Selenomonas sputigena: one gene and its partner. The protein of the gene in region 1 interacts with the protein of each later gene in a pairwise test. Links are inferred from orthologs where the notes say so. Each region holds a gene or a part of one and is shown in the gene's direction. Other genes may lie near its edges.

Evidence for each region. The genes of interacting proteins can lie anywhere in the genome.
Region 2: the proteins of OL236_RS00770 (region 1) and groL interact in binary tests that used the Escherichia coli proteins (3 or more experiments, as listed by UniProt). The link is inferred for Selenomonas sputigena from one-to-one orthologs.

Annotation. Positions count from the first base shown.
Region 1 is NZ_CP110383.1:151,306-159,363, forward strand. What follows is about bases 2,711-5,604. They hold OL236_RS00770 (ABC transporter ATP-binding protein), read left to right. Parts: upstream 2,711-3,729; coding sequence 3,730-4,479; downstream 4,480-5,604. Other genes in these bases: OL236_RS00760 (SpoIVB peptidase S55 domain-containing protein), read left to right, coding at 2,711-2,944; OL236_RS00765 (MlaE family ABC transporter permease), read left to right, coding at 2,944-3,711; OL236_RS00775 (MlaD family protein), read left to right, coding at 4,476-5,604. Also shown: OL236_RS00750 (phosphodiester glycosidase family protein), read left to right, coding at 1-155; OL236_RS00755 (hypothetical protein), read left to right, coding at 221-520; more of OL236_RS00760, read left to right, coding at 569-2,710; more of OL236_RS00775, read left to right, coding at 5,605-5,759; OL236_RS00780 (TolC family protein), read left to right, coding at 5,771-7,342; OL236_RS00785 (translocation/assembly module TamB domain-containing protein), read left to right, coding at 7,412-8,058. UniProt on the Escherichia coli protein: Part of the ABC transporter complex MlaFEDB, which is involved in a phospholipid transport pathway that maintains lipid asymmetry in the outer membrane by retrograde trafficking of phospholipids from the outer membrane to the inner membrane.
Region 2 is NZ_CP110383.1:1,425,694-1,430,720, reverse strand. Bases 300-3,268 are described here. They hold groL (chaperonin GroEL), read left to right. Parts: upstream 300-952; coding sequence 953-2,584; downstream 2,585-3,268. Other genes in these bases: modB (molybdate ABC transporter permease subunit), read right to left, coding at 2,673-3,268; groES (co-chaperone GroES), read left to right, coding at 614-895; OL236_RS06980 (ATP-binding protein), read left to right, coding at 300-415. Also shown: more of OL236_RS06980, read left to right, coding at 1-299; more of modB, read right to left, coding at 3,269-3,326; OL236_RS06960 (sulfate/molybdate ABC transporter ATP-binding protein), read right to left, coding at 3,336-4,379; modA (molybdate ABC transporter substrate-binding protein), read right to left, coding at 4,379-5,027.

The DNA of each region.
Region 1 (8,058 bases):
TGGCGGAGTTCATGCTGCAGTTCGGCGCCGTTCAGGCGATCAACTTCGATGGCGGCGGTTCGAGTGCGCTCGTCGTCGGTGGCGAACTCGAAAACAGTCCGTCCGACGGGCAGGAGCGCGCCGTCGGCTCGGCGCTCGCGCTCTTGCCGCGCTGACGACGGTCTTCTTATAGTTTTTGTTGGCACATCAGAAAGAATTCGATATAATGGAGGAGATGTAAATGAAAAAAATACTGGCATTAGGCCTTTTTCTTGGCGTTATGATATTTGCTGTCCATGCGCTGACGGCAGAGGCGGCAGTGGACGCAACGTCCGGTATTGCTGGAACAGTTACATGGCGGGCTGAGCCGGGAAGTATGCTTGCGGCGGGTGCGGAGATCGTGCGCGTGCGCACATTGACGGGCGAGGTCGCGGCGGCGCGTGCCGAAGAGAATTGCAGCGTGAGTGAGATGCTCGTCTCCGTCGGTGATGACATCGCTGCGGGACAGGTCGTCGCGCGCCTGAAGAAACAAGATGAATGATTGCGAGGGGAGGCTCCCTCTTTTGTGTTGCTCTCCAATCTGTACGAGGTGATATATTTGCGTAATTTCAAAAAGAAGATGCTCGCGCTCGGTCTGTCCCTGTCTCTTTCCACGGGAGTGGCGGCAGCGGCTTCCCTGCCGCCGACGCTGCCGCTTTCGGAGGTATACCCGGGCATGGAGGGGACGGCGTACACCGTGGTCGATGAGTCGGGCGAGATCGTGCCATTCCATGTTGATGTCGTCGGCACGTACGAGGAAGGATCGTCGACGAACCGCATCATGGCGAAGGCATCAGGCCCTGTCGTTGAACGCACAGGCGGCACGCTGCAGGGCATGAGCGGCAGCCCAGTCTATGTGGATGGGGCGCTTGTCGGGGCGCTTTCGGCAGGCATCAAGGGCATGAGCCTCTATACGTTTTTCATCACGCCGATCGATGAGATGCTGCCCATCTGGGATATGCCCGATTACAAGGCGGTTCATCTAAAGAAGGAAAAGAAGGAAAAGGCAGCGGACGCCGATGAGCCGATGGGCGAAGGCATGGGCGAGGGCATCGGTGAAGGCGCCGGCGAAGGCGGCGAAGGTGGGACGGAGCAGACGGCAGGAAAGCGTGCCAAGCTCGAAAAGGAAGAACTGCCTGAGCTAGCCGAGGGGACGGCGGAAAAGCCCGACAAGAAGCCAGCAGGAAAGCAGGGGAAAGATTCCGAAAAGAGAAAGAAAGCAGAGAAGGAAAAAGCTGCAGCTGCTGAAGAAAAGAAGACAAAGGCAGAGAAGAAACCTGCGGCTGAGAAGGGAGAATCTGCAAAGGCAGAAAAGAAGCCTGCGGGAGAAAAGAAAAAGCCTGCAGAAGCGGAGAAGAGGCCTGCAGCGGAAAGAGAAAGATCCGAAGAAGCGAGGAAGAGGCCTGCCAAGGCGAAGGGAGATCCTGCTGAGACAGAGAAGCAACCCGCCGAGGCGATGAAAGAGCCAGTGAAGGAGACGAAAGAACCGGCAGGAGCATCAAAGAAACCGGTGGAAGAGAAACCTGCGGAGAAGAAGCCCGTCGCTGAAGAAGGCGTGAAGCCCGCAGCGAAACAGCACGAGACGCAGGCGAAGTCGGCGCTCTATCTCGCAGGCTTCGGCAGAAGCGGCTCCGCCTATATGGAGGAGAAGCTTTCCGCCCTCGGGTTCAAGGCGGGCGAGATGCCGGCCTTCGGCACGCCGACGCCAGGTGCGCATGTCGTCTATGATGCGGCTCTCGCGCCCGGGAGCGCCGTCGGCGTCGCCGTTTCCTACGGCGATTTTTCCGTCGGCGCGACGGGGACGGTGACGGCAGTCGACGGAAAGCGCGTGCTCGCCTTTGGTCATCCGTTCCTGCACAAGGGAAATGTCAATTACTTCATGACGGATGCCAGAGTCGTCGGCACGATCAGCGGTCCGACGGACGGCATGAAGATTGCGAGCATCGGCAACATCATCGGGCGCATCAATCAGGACCGAGAGGCGGGTGTCGCCGGCATCATCGGCGCATTTCCCGAGAGCGTGCCGATGCGCGTGCGCGTGAAGGACACGTCGCTCGGCTACGACAGGAAGTTTGCGGCGCAGATCGCCTATGACGAGGATTTTCTGCCGGTTCTCGTGCCTGGCATCGCTTACGCGGCGATGGGCAAGACGTCGGACACGCTCGGCGAGGCGACGGCGAACCTCAAGTTCACGATTCGCACGACGGCGGGCGAAGATGGCAAAATCGAGCGCTCGAACATGTACTATACAGCCTCGGACGTCGGACAGGCTTCCGTGGGCGAGTTGGCGCAGGTCATGACGCTCCTTTGTCAGAATGCGGAAGAGGAGGCCGACGTGACCTCTGTTGACGTCGACATCGAGATGGAAAGTACGCGCAAGACGGCCTCCTTGATTTCCGCTGTGCCCGAAAAGCCCTCGGCAAAACCGGGCGAGACGGTGAACTTCCGCACGACGATCAAGCCCTTCCGCAGGGAGAAGGAAGAGCTGCTGATTCCCTACCATGTGCCGGAGAGCCAAGCGCCGGGCGTCCTGAGCCTCGATGTGCGCGGCGGCAGTTTCATCCCCGTGACGGCGGCTCTTTTGCAGAACGCGCTCGGCATCGATACGAGCGCAGAGGAGGACAAGACGCAGACGACGGCGGACAAGCTCAAGCAGTTCCTGCAGCTCGGCAGGAACAATGAGATCATCGTAGCGCCTGCGATCGCGCCCAAGCTGCCCCTTTCGGCGGAGGAGAAGAAGGAAGCGAAGAAGCGCCTGAAGAAGCAGGAGGGCGCACCGCGTAAGAAGCAGGAGAAGCGCATTGACCTCCTCGGGCAGAAGGCGAAGAAGCAGGGTAATCCCTTTGAGGCGAGGTTTGAGACGGGGTATGTCATAGACAATGTGATCCATGCCTCGTTGCTGATCGAGGAAGAGGACAAGAGATGATGACGCGGCTGTTGGAGAAAATCGGTTCGTTCGTGCTCGAAAGATTCGAGTGGGTTGGCTCCGTCATTTTGCTCCTTGCCGCCGCCCTCAAAGAGATGCGCCGCCCCTTGCGCTTCCGACACGTCTTCGCGCAGATGTCGCATCTCGGCGTAGACTCACTCGCTATCGTCTCTCTGACGATGCTTTTCACGGGCATGGTCATGACCCTGCAGGTCGCGCATGAGTTCATCCGCTTCGGCGCGCAGTCGACGATCGGCGGCGTCATAGCCATCGCCGTCGGGCGCGAACTTGGCCCCGTGCTCGTCGGCGTCGTCTGCGCAGGGCGCGTGGGGTCTGCCATCACGGCGGAGATCAGCACGATGAAGGTCACGGAGCAGATCGACGCCCTGCGCGTCATGGCGACGAGTCCCATCGGCTACCTCGTCGTGCCGCGCATGATCGCGTGCATGTGCATGGTGCCGCTCCTGACGGTCTTCGGCGATGTCATCGGCGTCTTCGGCGGCTGGTTCGTCGCTGTGCACTATGCGGGCATCGCCTCCTATACCTTCACGAACTCCATCCATGTCTTTGCTGTGCCGCACGATGTCACGGGCGGACTCATCAAGGCGGCGGTGTTCGGCGTCGTCATCGCCGTCCTCGGCGCATGGTACGGGCTTCATGCGCCCGAAGGGGCGGAGGGCGTGGGACGCGCCACGACGAAGAGCGTCGTGGCGGCGATCGTCTGCATTTTCTTTTTGAATGTGTTCCTGTCGTTCTTGCTTTATTGACGGGCTGAGGTGGAAGATATGATACGGCTGGAAGGTGTGACGAAGAGCTTCGCTTCCCATGAGGTGCTGCACCCTCTCGATCTCTGCGTCAAAGACGGTGAGACGCTCGCCGTCATCGGCGGCTCGGGCTCGGGAAAGAGCACGCTCCTTCGGCTCATCATCGGGCTGATCCGCCCGACCTCGGGCAGGATTTGGATCGATGACGCCGAAATCTCACAGATGACGGAAAACGAGCTTGACCGGGTGCGCCTGAGGATGGGCATGGTCTTCCAGTATTCGGCGCTCTTCGACTCCATGACCGTAGGGGAGAACGTCGCCTTCGGGCTTCGCGAGCACAAGCGTCTCAAGGAGGCGGAGATCGTGCGCATTGTGCGCGAGAAGCTGCATCTCGTCGGTCTCGACGGCAGCGAGCGCATGATGCCGGGGGAACTGTCGGGCGGCATGAAGAAGCGCGTGAGCTTGGCGCGCGCCATCGCCATCGACCCGTCCATCATCCTCTACGATGAGCCGAGTTCGGGACTCGATCCCCTGACGTCGGCGAAGATCGACGACCTCATCATCGAGACGCAGAGGAAGCTTGGCGTGACGAGCGTCGTCGTGACGCATGACATGGCGAGCGCCTGCCGCATCGCCGACCGCATCGCCATGCTGCACAAGGGATCGCTCATTGCACTCGATACGGTCGAAGGGTTCAGAAAGCTCGAAGATCCGCGCGTCCGCGCGTTTTTTCGCGCGGTGGAGACGGAAGAGAAGGAGGCGGGTTTATGACGACGGAAGCGAAGGTGGGAGCGTTCACGCTTCTTGGCATCGCGATTTTGACGGCAGTGCTCCTGCAGCTTCAGGGATTTTCTTTTTCGACGAGCCGCAATTATACGATTTATGTAGGCTTCACGCAGGTCGTGGGGCTTGCCCCGGAAGCGGACGTGCGCTATGCGGGTGTGCCCGCGGGCAAGGTCAAATCCATTGAGCCGGAGGGGACGGGCGTGCGCGTGACGCTCTCCGTCTATCCTGACATTCAGATCCCGCGCGATGCGCGAATCTCTCTCTCGGCGAACAGCGTCCTCGGCGACAAGTTCGTTCTCATCTCGCCGGCTGGCTCGAAGAGTACGGATTACTTGAAGGACGGCGACTTCGTCATCGGCACGGACGAGACGAGCGTCGATTCCGTGCTGGAGAACGTGAGCGAGGCGGTGTCCGATGTGCACGATCTCCTCGGTTCGTTGAACGACATCCTCGGCAATCCGCGCATGAAGGAGTCCGTTCTCGGCTCGGCGGAAAATGTGCGCGAGGTCACGGCGCACATCCGCGATCTCACGGCTGTGCTCGGGCGCGTCGCGCTGCAGAACGAGGGCAATATGCACGCGATGATGCAGGAGATGCGCACAATCTTGGCGAATCTTGCCGCGACGACGGAGACGGTGCGCCAGATGGCGGCAGACGTCTCCGATGGCGGCGCGACGGCTGCCAATCTTCGCTTGACGCTACTGAACGTCGCCAAGGCGAGCGAGAACATCCGGCAAGTGGCGGAGGAACTGCACGACGTCACGGGCGATCCCACGGTGCGCGAAGATCTCAAGGCGACGATCCATCAGGCGCGCGCTGTCACGGAGAAGGCGAACGACACGCTCGATAACTTGAAGAGCATCGAGGCGCAGCCTTCGCTCGACGTCCTATACAGCGGCAAGGATCGCGACTGGATCACGAACTTCAATGTCGACGTTTCCAAGGAGGACAGGCCCGATCGCTTCCTGCGCGTCGGCGTCGAGGATATCGGCGAGGGGAACGATTTGAATCTTGAGGTCGGCCGCACGAAGGGCAGGCTCGGCGCACGCGCGGGACTCATCGCGGGCGAGCCGGGCATCGGACTTGATGCGAATGTGGGAAATCGCTGGTGCTTCTCCGCCGACGCCTACGACCCCAACGATTTCCGCCTGCGCCTTTCCGCGCAGTATCGTCTGCGTGAAGATACGTATCTGATGGGCCAACTCAAAGATCTCAATCGCAGCGAGCGGCGCACCGCCTACTTCGGTCTGCACCAGTCATTTTAGGAGGAATCATTGTGAAGCAGTCAAAACATTTTTCCAAGAAGCTTGCGGCGCTCGTCGCGGGCGGGCTCTTCTCCCTGAGCTTCGCATCTGCGTCCGCAGCGGAGACGCGCTCTCTTGCACTCTCCGAGAGCGTGGAACTGGCGCTTGAGAACAATCGCTCGATCAAGTCGTCCGTGACCGATGTGGATGCGGCGGACTGGGCATACCATGAGGCGCGCCGCACGGCAGGCCCGAAGCTCACGCTCTCGACGCAGGGCAACCGCGTCGGCGGCAAGGCATACAAGATGTACGACCACGACTATGCTTTTCGGAGCAGCGCGGCGCTTTCCTTCCCGCTCTACACGGGCGGCAGCATCGAGCGCGGCATCGAGGCGGCGCGCTACGGCGTGAACAATGCCGATCTCGCGCTCGAAGGCACGAAGCAGGCGGTGCGTTACCAGACGACGGGACAATATTTCAAGGCGCTCGAATACCGCAATCTCATCAAGGTCGGCGAGATGTCCGTCGCCAATTTGAAGAGTCATCTGGCAAATGTCAACGCGCAATACAAGGTGGGCACGGTCGCGCGTTCCGATGTGCTCGCATCCCAGGTCTCGCTCGCGAATGCTGAGCAGAGTCTCGTGAACGTGACGAACAACTACGACGTCGCCATCGCTGAACTCAATAAGATCATCGGCTTGCCGACGGACACGAAGCTCTCGTTGGCGGACGAACTCGCCTACAGAAAGTATGATCTGAGCCTTGAGGACTGCACGGAGTACGCGCTCGCGCACCGTGCGGACGGCATCGCGGCGGACTATGCCGTGCGTCAGGCGAACGCTGCCATGGAGGCGACGCGCGGCGCTTCGCTGCCGCAGGTCAGTGCAGCGGCATCCCGCACGGTCGGCGGCGACAGCCTCTTTTCCAACAACACGGATTCGGCGGACACTTGGTCGATCGGCATACAGGCGAACTGGGCGGCCTTTGATAACAACGTGACGCAGGCGCAGGTGAACCAGAAGCGTGCGGCGGTGCACAAGCTGCAGCAGGCGGCGGAGGACACGCGCGAGCAGATTGCGCTCGACGTGCAGACGGCGTACCTGAGTCTTCTGGCGGCGGAGAAGAATATCGAGACGACAAGTGTCGCCGTCGAGCATGCCATGGAGGACTTCAAGATCGCGCAGGTGCGCTACACGGCGGGCGTCGGCACGAACCTCGACGTGACGGACGCCGACGAAAAGCTTGTCGCGGCGCAGACGAATTACTACGATGCGCTCTACAACTACAACCTCAGCAAGGCGGCGCTCGATCGGGCCATGGGCCTGCCCGTCGATCTCGACACCGTTTCCTACCGTGAGAAAGTCGACGGCAAGTACTATAAGGCGGCGAAGGAACAGGCCGAGACAGCGCTCTACCATACGGATGAGGCGGCGGAGAAGATGGCCGCTGAGCAGAAGCTGCTCGATGAGAAGAGCAGGAAGAGCCGCACGGCGAAGGACGATGCGATGATTCCCGTGACGCACGGCTCACCCGTCAAGACCGCACCTGTCAAGACCGCAGAGAAGGATGCGGCAGCTGAAGCGGCTGCAGCGGGGGAGATGTAAAGCGCATCGAGCCGCGATGTCCTTTCGTGCCGCATAACTTGAAAAAGAGACAACGAGGAGGAAGAGCCGATGAAGAAGGGGTGCATTGTTTTCGCTGCAGTCGTCATCGCGCTCTTCCTTTTTGCGCTCGTTTGCGGCATGGCGGCTTACATCGCCCATACGGGCGCTTACGTTGAGGAGGCGGGCAGGACGCTTTCTGCAAAGGCGTCCGATTCGCTCGGCGTTCCCGTCGCCATCGACGCCGTGCGGGTCGAGTCTTGGCATACGCTTGCCCTTGACGGCATCGCGGTGCAGGATAGGGCGGGAGAGGAGATCCTGCGCGCTGCGCACGCCGAGGTGGAAATGAGTCTCTTTGCGGCTCTTTCCGCCTCGCCTGTTGCCGCGATTTCCCATGTGACGGTCATAGAGCCAGAGCTTTCCCTGCAGCAGCGCGCGGACGGAAGCTGGAACGTCGCCGACCTCGTGCAGCAGGAAGCAGGGGAAAATGATTTTTGCGGCAAGGTCAGCGTGAAGGAAGGAAAGGCGAACGTTGCCGTTTCGGGCAAGGAAATCGCCTTGGAAGATATCGGGGCGGAGCTTGACTTCGTGCACAAGTCTTCTGTCTCCGTTGAAGCTGAGGCCAGCTGCAAGGGCGCACCGCTCGCTGTCGAGGGAGAAGTCTCGAAAGAGCGGCAGGAACTGAAGCTCAAGGGGGAAAATATCAATGCGATGGATTA
Region 2 (5,027 bases), 1.3 Mb from region 1 along the record:
ATACTATTTTACGGACATGGGGCTGCGGAATGCCCGACTGAATTTCAGACAGCTGGAGGAAACGCACAGCATGGAGAATATCATCTTCAATGAGCTGAAGATCCGTGGGTTTAATGTGGATGTGGGCGTCATCCAGCAGTACGGCACGAATGATAAGGGAAGCAGCATCCGCAGGCAGCTCGAAATAGACTTCGTCTGCAATAAGGGCTCGAAGCGCTATTACATTCAGTCTGCCTACGCGCTGCCGGATGCCGCGAAGATGGAGCAGGAGCAGCGCTCCCTGATGCTGACGGGGGATTTTTTCAAGCGCATGATCATCACGAAGGACAGCCCGGCGCCGCATTATAATGAGAAGGGCGTCCTCTTCATGAATGTCTATGATTTTCTGCTCGATGAGAAGAGTCTGGAAAACTGACAACGTGCCGTTCTATTACACTTCGCGGCAGATTTTTCTCTAAAAGGTCAAAAAATCAAAAAAAGTTCTTGACTATTTGTCGAAAAATGAGTAATATAAGAACTGTGGTTAGCACTCAAGCAATGCGAGTGCTAACAAAAAAGAATTTAGGAAGAGCTGATTCGTCAGCGATTCCGTTGATTTGGGAGGAAGATAAACATGATCAGGCCATTGGGCGACAGAGTTGTCATCAAGGTTTCGGAAGGCGATATGAAGACGGCGAGCGGCATCGTGCTGCCGGACACGGCGAAGGAGAAGCCGCAGGAAGGCGAAGTCGTCGCAGTCGGCACGGGCAAGATGCTTGACAACGGCACGCGTGCGCAGATGGAAGTCAAGACGGGCGACAAGGTTATCTTCTCGAAGTACTCGGGTTCTGAAGTCAAGGTTGACGAGCAGAACTACTTGATCGTTCGCGAGAGCGACATCCTCGCGGTTCTCTGAGATTTGTCTGAGAGAGCGCAGATTCGATAGATTCGATAGATATTGGGAGGTTTTACCATGGCAAAGCAGGTTTTGTTCAATGAAGAAGCGCGCCGTGCGCTCGGCAAGGGCGTCGACGCTTTGGCAAATGCCGTAAAGGTCACGCTTGGGCCTAAGGGTCGCAACGTCGTTCTCGACAAGAAGTTCGGCGCACCGACGATCACGAACGACGGCGTGACGATTGCGAAGGACATCGAACTCGAAGATCCGTTTGAGAACATGGGCGCACAGCTCGTCAAGGAAGTCGCGACGAAGACGAACGACATCGCGGGCGACGGCACGACGACGGCTACGCTTCTCGCGCAGGCGATGATCCACGAGGGCATGAGGAACGTCGCTGCGGGCGCGAACCCGATGATCCTCAAGAAGGGCATCGACCAGGCGGTCAAGAAGCTCGTCGATGAGATCAAGAGCAACTCGAAGAAGGTCGAGGGCAAGGCGGCGATCGCGCAGGTCGCGGCGATTTCCTCGGGCGACGAGGAAGTCGGCGAGCTGATCGCAGAGGCGATGGAGAAGGTCGGCAAGGACGGCGTCATCACGGTCGAGGAGTCGAAGTCCATGGACACGAACCTCTCGGTCGTCGAGGGCATGCAGTTCGACCGCGGCTACATCTCCCCCTACATGGTCACGGACACGGACAAGATGGAAGCCGTTCTCGACAATCCGTACATCCTCATCACGGATCGCAAGATTTCGGCGATTGCCGACATCCTGCCGATTCTTGAGAAGGTCGTAAAGCAGGGCAAGGAACTGATGATCATCGCCGAGGATCTCGACGGTGAGGCGCTTGCGACGCTCGTCGTCAACAAGCTGCGCGGCACGTTCAAGGCTCTTGCCGTCAAGGCTCCGGGCTTCGGCGACCGCCGCAAGGCGATGCTCGAAGACATCGCTATCCTGACGGGCGGCACGGTCATCTCCGAGGAAGTCGGCAGGAAGCTCGACAGCGTCGAGATCGAGGATCTCGGTCAGGCGCGTCAGGTTCGCGCCTCGAAGGAAGAGACGACGATCGTCGACGGCTCCGGCGACAAGGCTGCGATCGACGCGCGCGTCGAGCAGATCAAGAAGCAGGTTGCGGAGACGACTTCGGACTTCGACAAGGAGAAGCTGCAGGAGCGCCTCGCAAAGCTCGCGGGCGGCGTCGCCGTCATCGAGATCGGCGCTGCGACCGAGGTCGAGATGAAGGACAAGAAGCTGCGCATCGAGGACGCTCTGAACGCTACGCGTGCGGCGGTCGAAGAGGGCATCGTCGCCGGCGGCGGCACGACGTTCGTCGACATCCTGCCCGCGCTTGACGCTTTGAGCGCCGAAGGCGACGTGCAGACGGGCATCAACATCGTGAAGCGCGCCATCGAGGAGCCGGTTCGCCAGATTGCGAACAACGCGGGTCTTGAAGGTTCCGTCGTCGTCGAGAACGTCAAGAAGTCGGCGAACGGCACGGGCTTCAACGCTCTGACGGGCGAGTACGTCGACATGATCGGCGCGGGCATCGTCGACCCGGCGAAGGTCACGCGCTCCGCTCTGCAGAATGCGGCGAGCATCGCGGCGATGGTTCTGACGACGGAGACGCTCGTGGCGGACAAGCCGGAGAAGGAGCCTCCGATGCCGATGGGCGCACCGGGCATGGGCGGCGGTATGCCGGGCATGATGTAAGGCGCGAAATCCATCGCGAACAAATTAAAATAGAAAGGCTTCCTGCTGCAGCGACGCTGCAGCAGGAAGCTTTTTTTGCGTCCGTATTTTAGCCGCGGCTTCGCGCGAGCCAAGCGTTCATGGCGGCGACGAAGACGAGGGAGAAGAGGACGAGAGCCGTCGCCCATTGGAAGGCGAGGTCGTAGTCGTTCGCCTGTACAGCGGCGTAGATCGCTGTGGACATCGTCTGCGTCGTGCCGGGGACGTTGCCTGCGAACATGATAGTCGCGCCGAACTCGCCGAGTGCACGCGTGAACGTCAGCACGAGTCCCGCAACGATGCCGTGCTTGGCGTTCGGCACGAGGATGCGCCAGAAGATGCGCCACTCGGAGATGCCGAGCGTGCGTGCCGCATAGACGATGTTTTTGTCGAGCTGCTCGAAGGCGCCGCGCGCCGTGCGGTACATGAGGGGCAGCGAGACGACGACGGCGGCGATGACGGTCGCCTTCCATGTGAAGACGAGCGGCATGCCGAAGTCGAGGAGCATTTGCCCTAGAGGGCTTTTCCTGCCGAATACGAGCAGGAGGAAGAAGCCGACGACGGTCGGCGGCAGCACCATGGGCAATGTGATGACGGCGTCGGCAATGCCTTGGAAGCGCCTCAGATGGAGGACGGCGTAGGCGAGGGCGATGCCGAGGAAGAAGGAGATGAAGGTGGCGACCGTCGCCGTCTTCAAGGTGATCCAAAAGGGAGAAAATTCCATGTGCGCCTCCTATCGTTCGAGCAAGATGAGCCGATCGGCGGGAAAATGCAGATAGAATTCTTTCTGCCCCAGCCCTTGCCAAGCGATTTTTTCAATCTCCCAACGCACGGGCGCGGCGTCCGAATCCGCCTTCTTCGCCATGACGAGGTAGGAAAAGGCATCCTCGATGATCTGCACGGCTTCCATGCGCGGCGTGTTTTCCGCCGCTTCTTCGCGCAGGGAAAAGAAGTGGGCGCGGATGCCGACATGGCGGAGGTTCTCGGGCACGGGGGCGGCAGAGTGCAGCGTGATTTGCCAGTCCTCGGCGAAGAGCTCATGCTCTGCCGTGCGGCGTGCGCGGGAGATATTCTTGCAGCCTGTGAGGAGCGTCGCCGCGAGTGTGCCGGGCTGCTCGAAGAGCGCGTGCTTCGTGCCGAGCGATTCGAGGGCGCCGCTGCTCAGGACGGCGATGCGATCGGCCAGGCGGTAGGCTTCGCCGCGGTCGTGCGAGACGAGGACGGCGGCGCGTCCGTAGTCGTCGAAGAGGTGTAGCAGCTCCAGCTCCAACTGCCACTTGAGGTAGCTGTCGAGCGCGGAGAACGGCTCGTCGAGCAGCAGAAGTTCGGCATCGGAGGCGAGGATGCGCGCGAACGCCGTGCGCTGTTTCTGTCCGCCCGAAAGTTCCTTGGGGTAAGAGTTTTCGAGTCCCGCAAGCGAAAAGCGCGCAAGCTCCCTTTCGAGGAGCTTGCGCTTTTCTTCTTTCGTGCCGTGCGCCGAAAACGTGATGTTCTCGGCGACGGTCATGTTGGGAAAGAGGGCGTAGTCTTGGAACAGGTAGCCGACGCGGCGCTTCTGCGGCGCGAGGTTCACGCCCTTTTCGCTGTCGAAGAGCGTGCGCCCGTTGAGCAGGATGCGACCTTCGTCGGGCTTTTCGATGCCCGCGATGCACTTCAAGGTCATGCTCTTGCCGCAGCCCGAGGCGCCGAGCAGAGCGAGCACTTCGTCGCGCACGGAAAATTCCACGGCAAGATCGAAGCCGCGCAGCTTCTTGCGGATTTTGACTTCAAGTTCCATTATTTTCCGGCGGCTTTGAAGCCGTACTTTTCAAGGATTGCCGTGCCCTTTTCCGAGGAAACGAAGTCGAGGAAGGATTTCGCCTCGTCCATGTGCTTCGTGTCCTTCAAGATGGCAGCGGGATAGATGACGGGCTTGTGCGAGCCTGCCGGAGCTTTCGCTGCGACCTTGACCTTGTCGGAAATGGCAGCGTCCGTCGCGTAGACGACGCCGCAGTCCGCGTCGCCCGTCTCCGTCCACGAGAGAACTTGGCGCACGTCGGAGCCGTAGACCGCCTTGGTCTTCACCTGGTCGAGGATGCCGAGCTTCGTGAGGATTTCCTCCGTGTACTGGCCGACGGGAACGCCCTTCGGCTCGCCGAGTGCAACGCGAGAAACCGTAGGAGTCGCAAGCGCTTCAAAGGAGGTGATCGCCTTGCCGCCATCCTTGGGAACGATGAGCACGACTTCGTTTTCGAGGAGGTTCTTGCGCGTGCCGTCAGCGAGAAGTCCCGCCTTTTCGAGCGCATCCATCTGCTTCTGCGCCGCCGAGAAGAAGAGGTCGGCGCTGCCGCCGTTCTCAATCGCCTGCTGCAGGGCGCCGCTGCTGCCGAAGTTGAAGACGAGCTTCGTCTGAGGATGCTCCTTCGCGTACTCGGTCGCCAGCTCA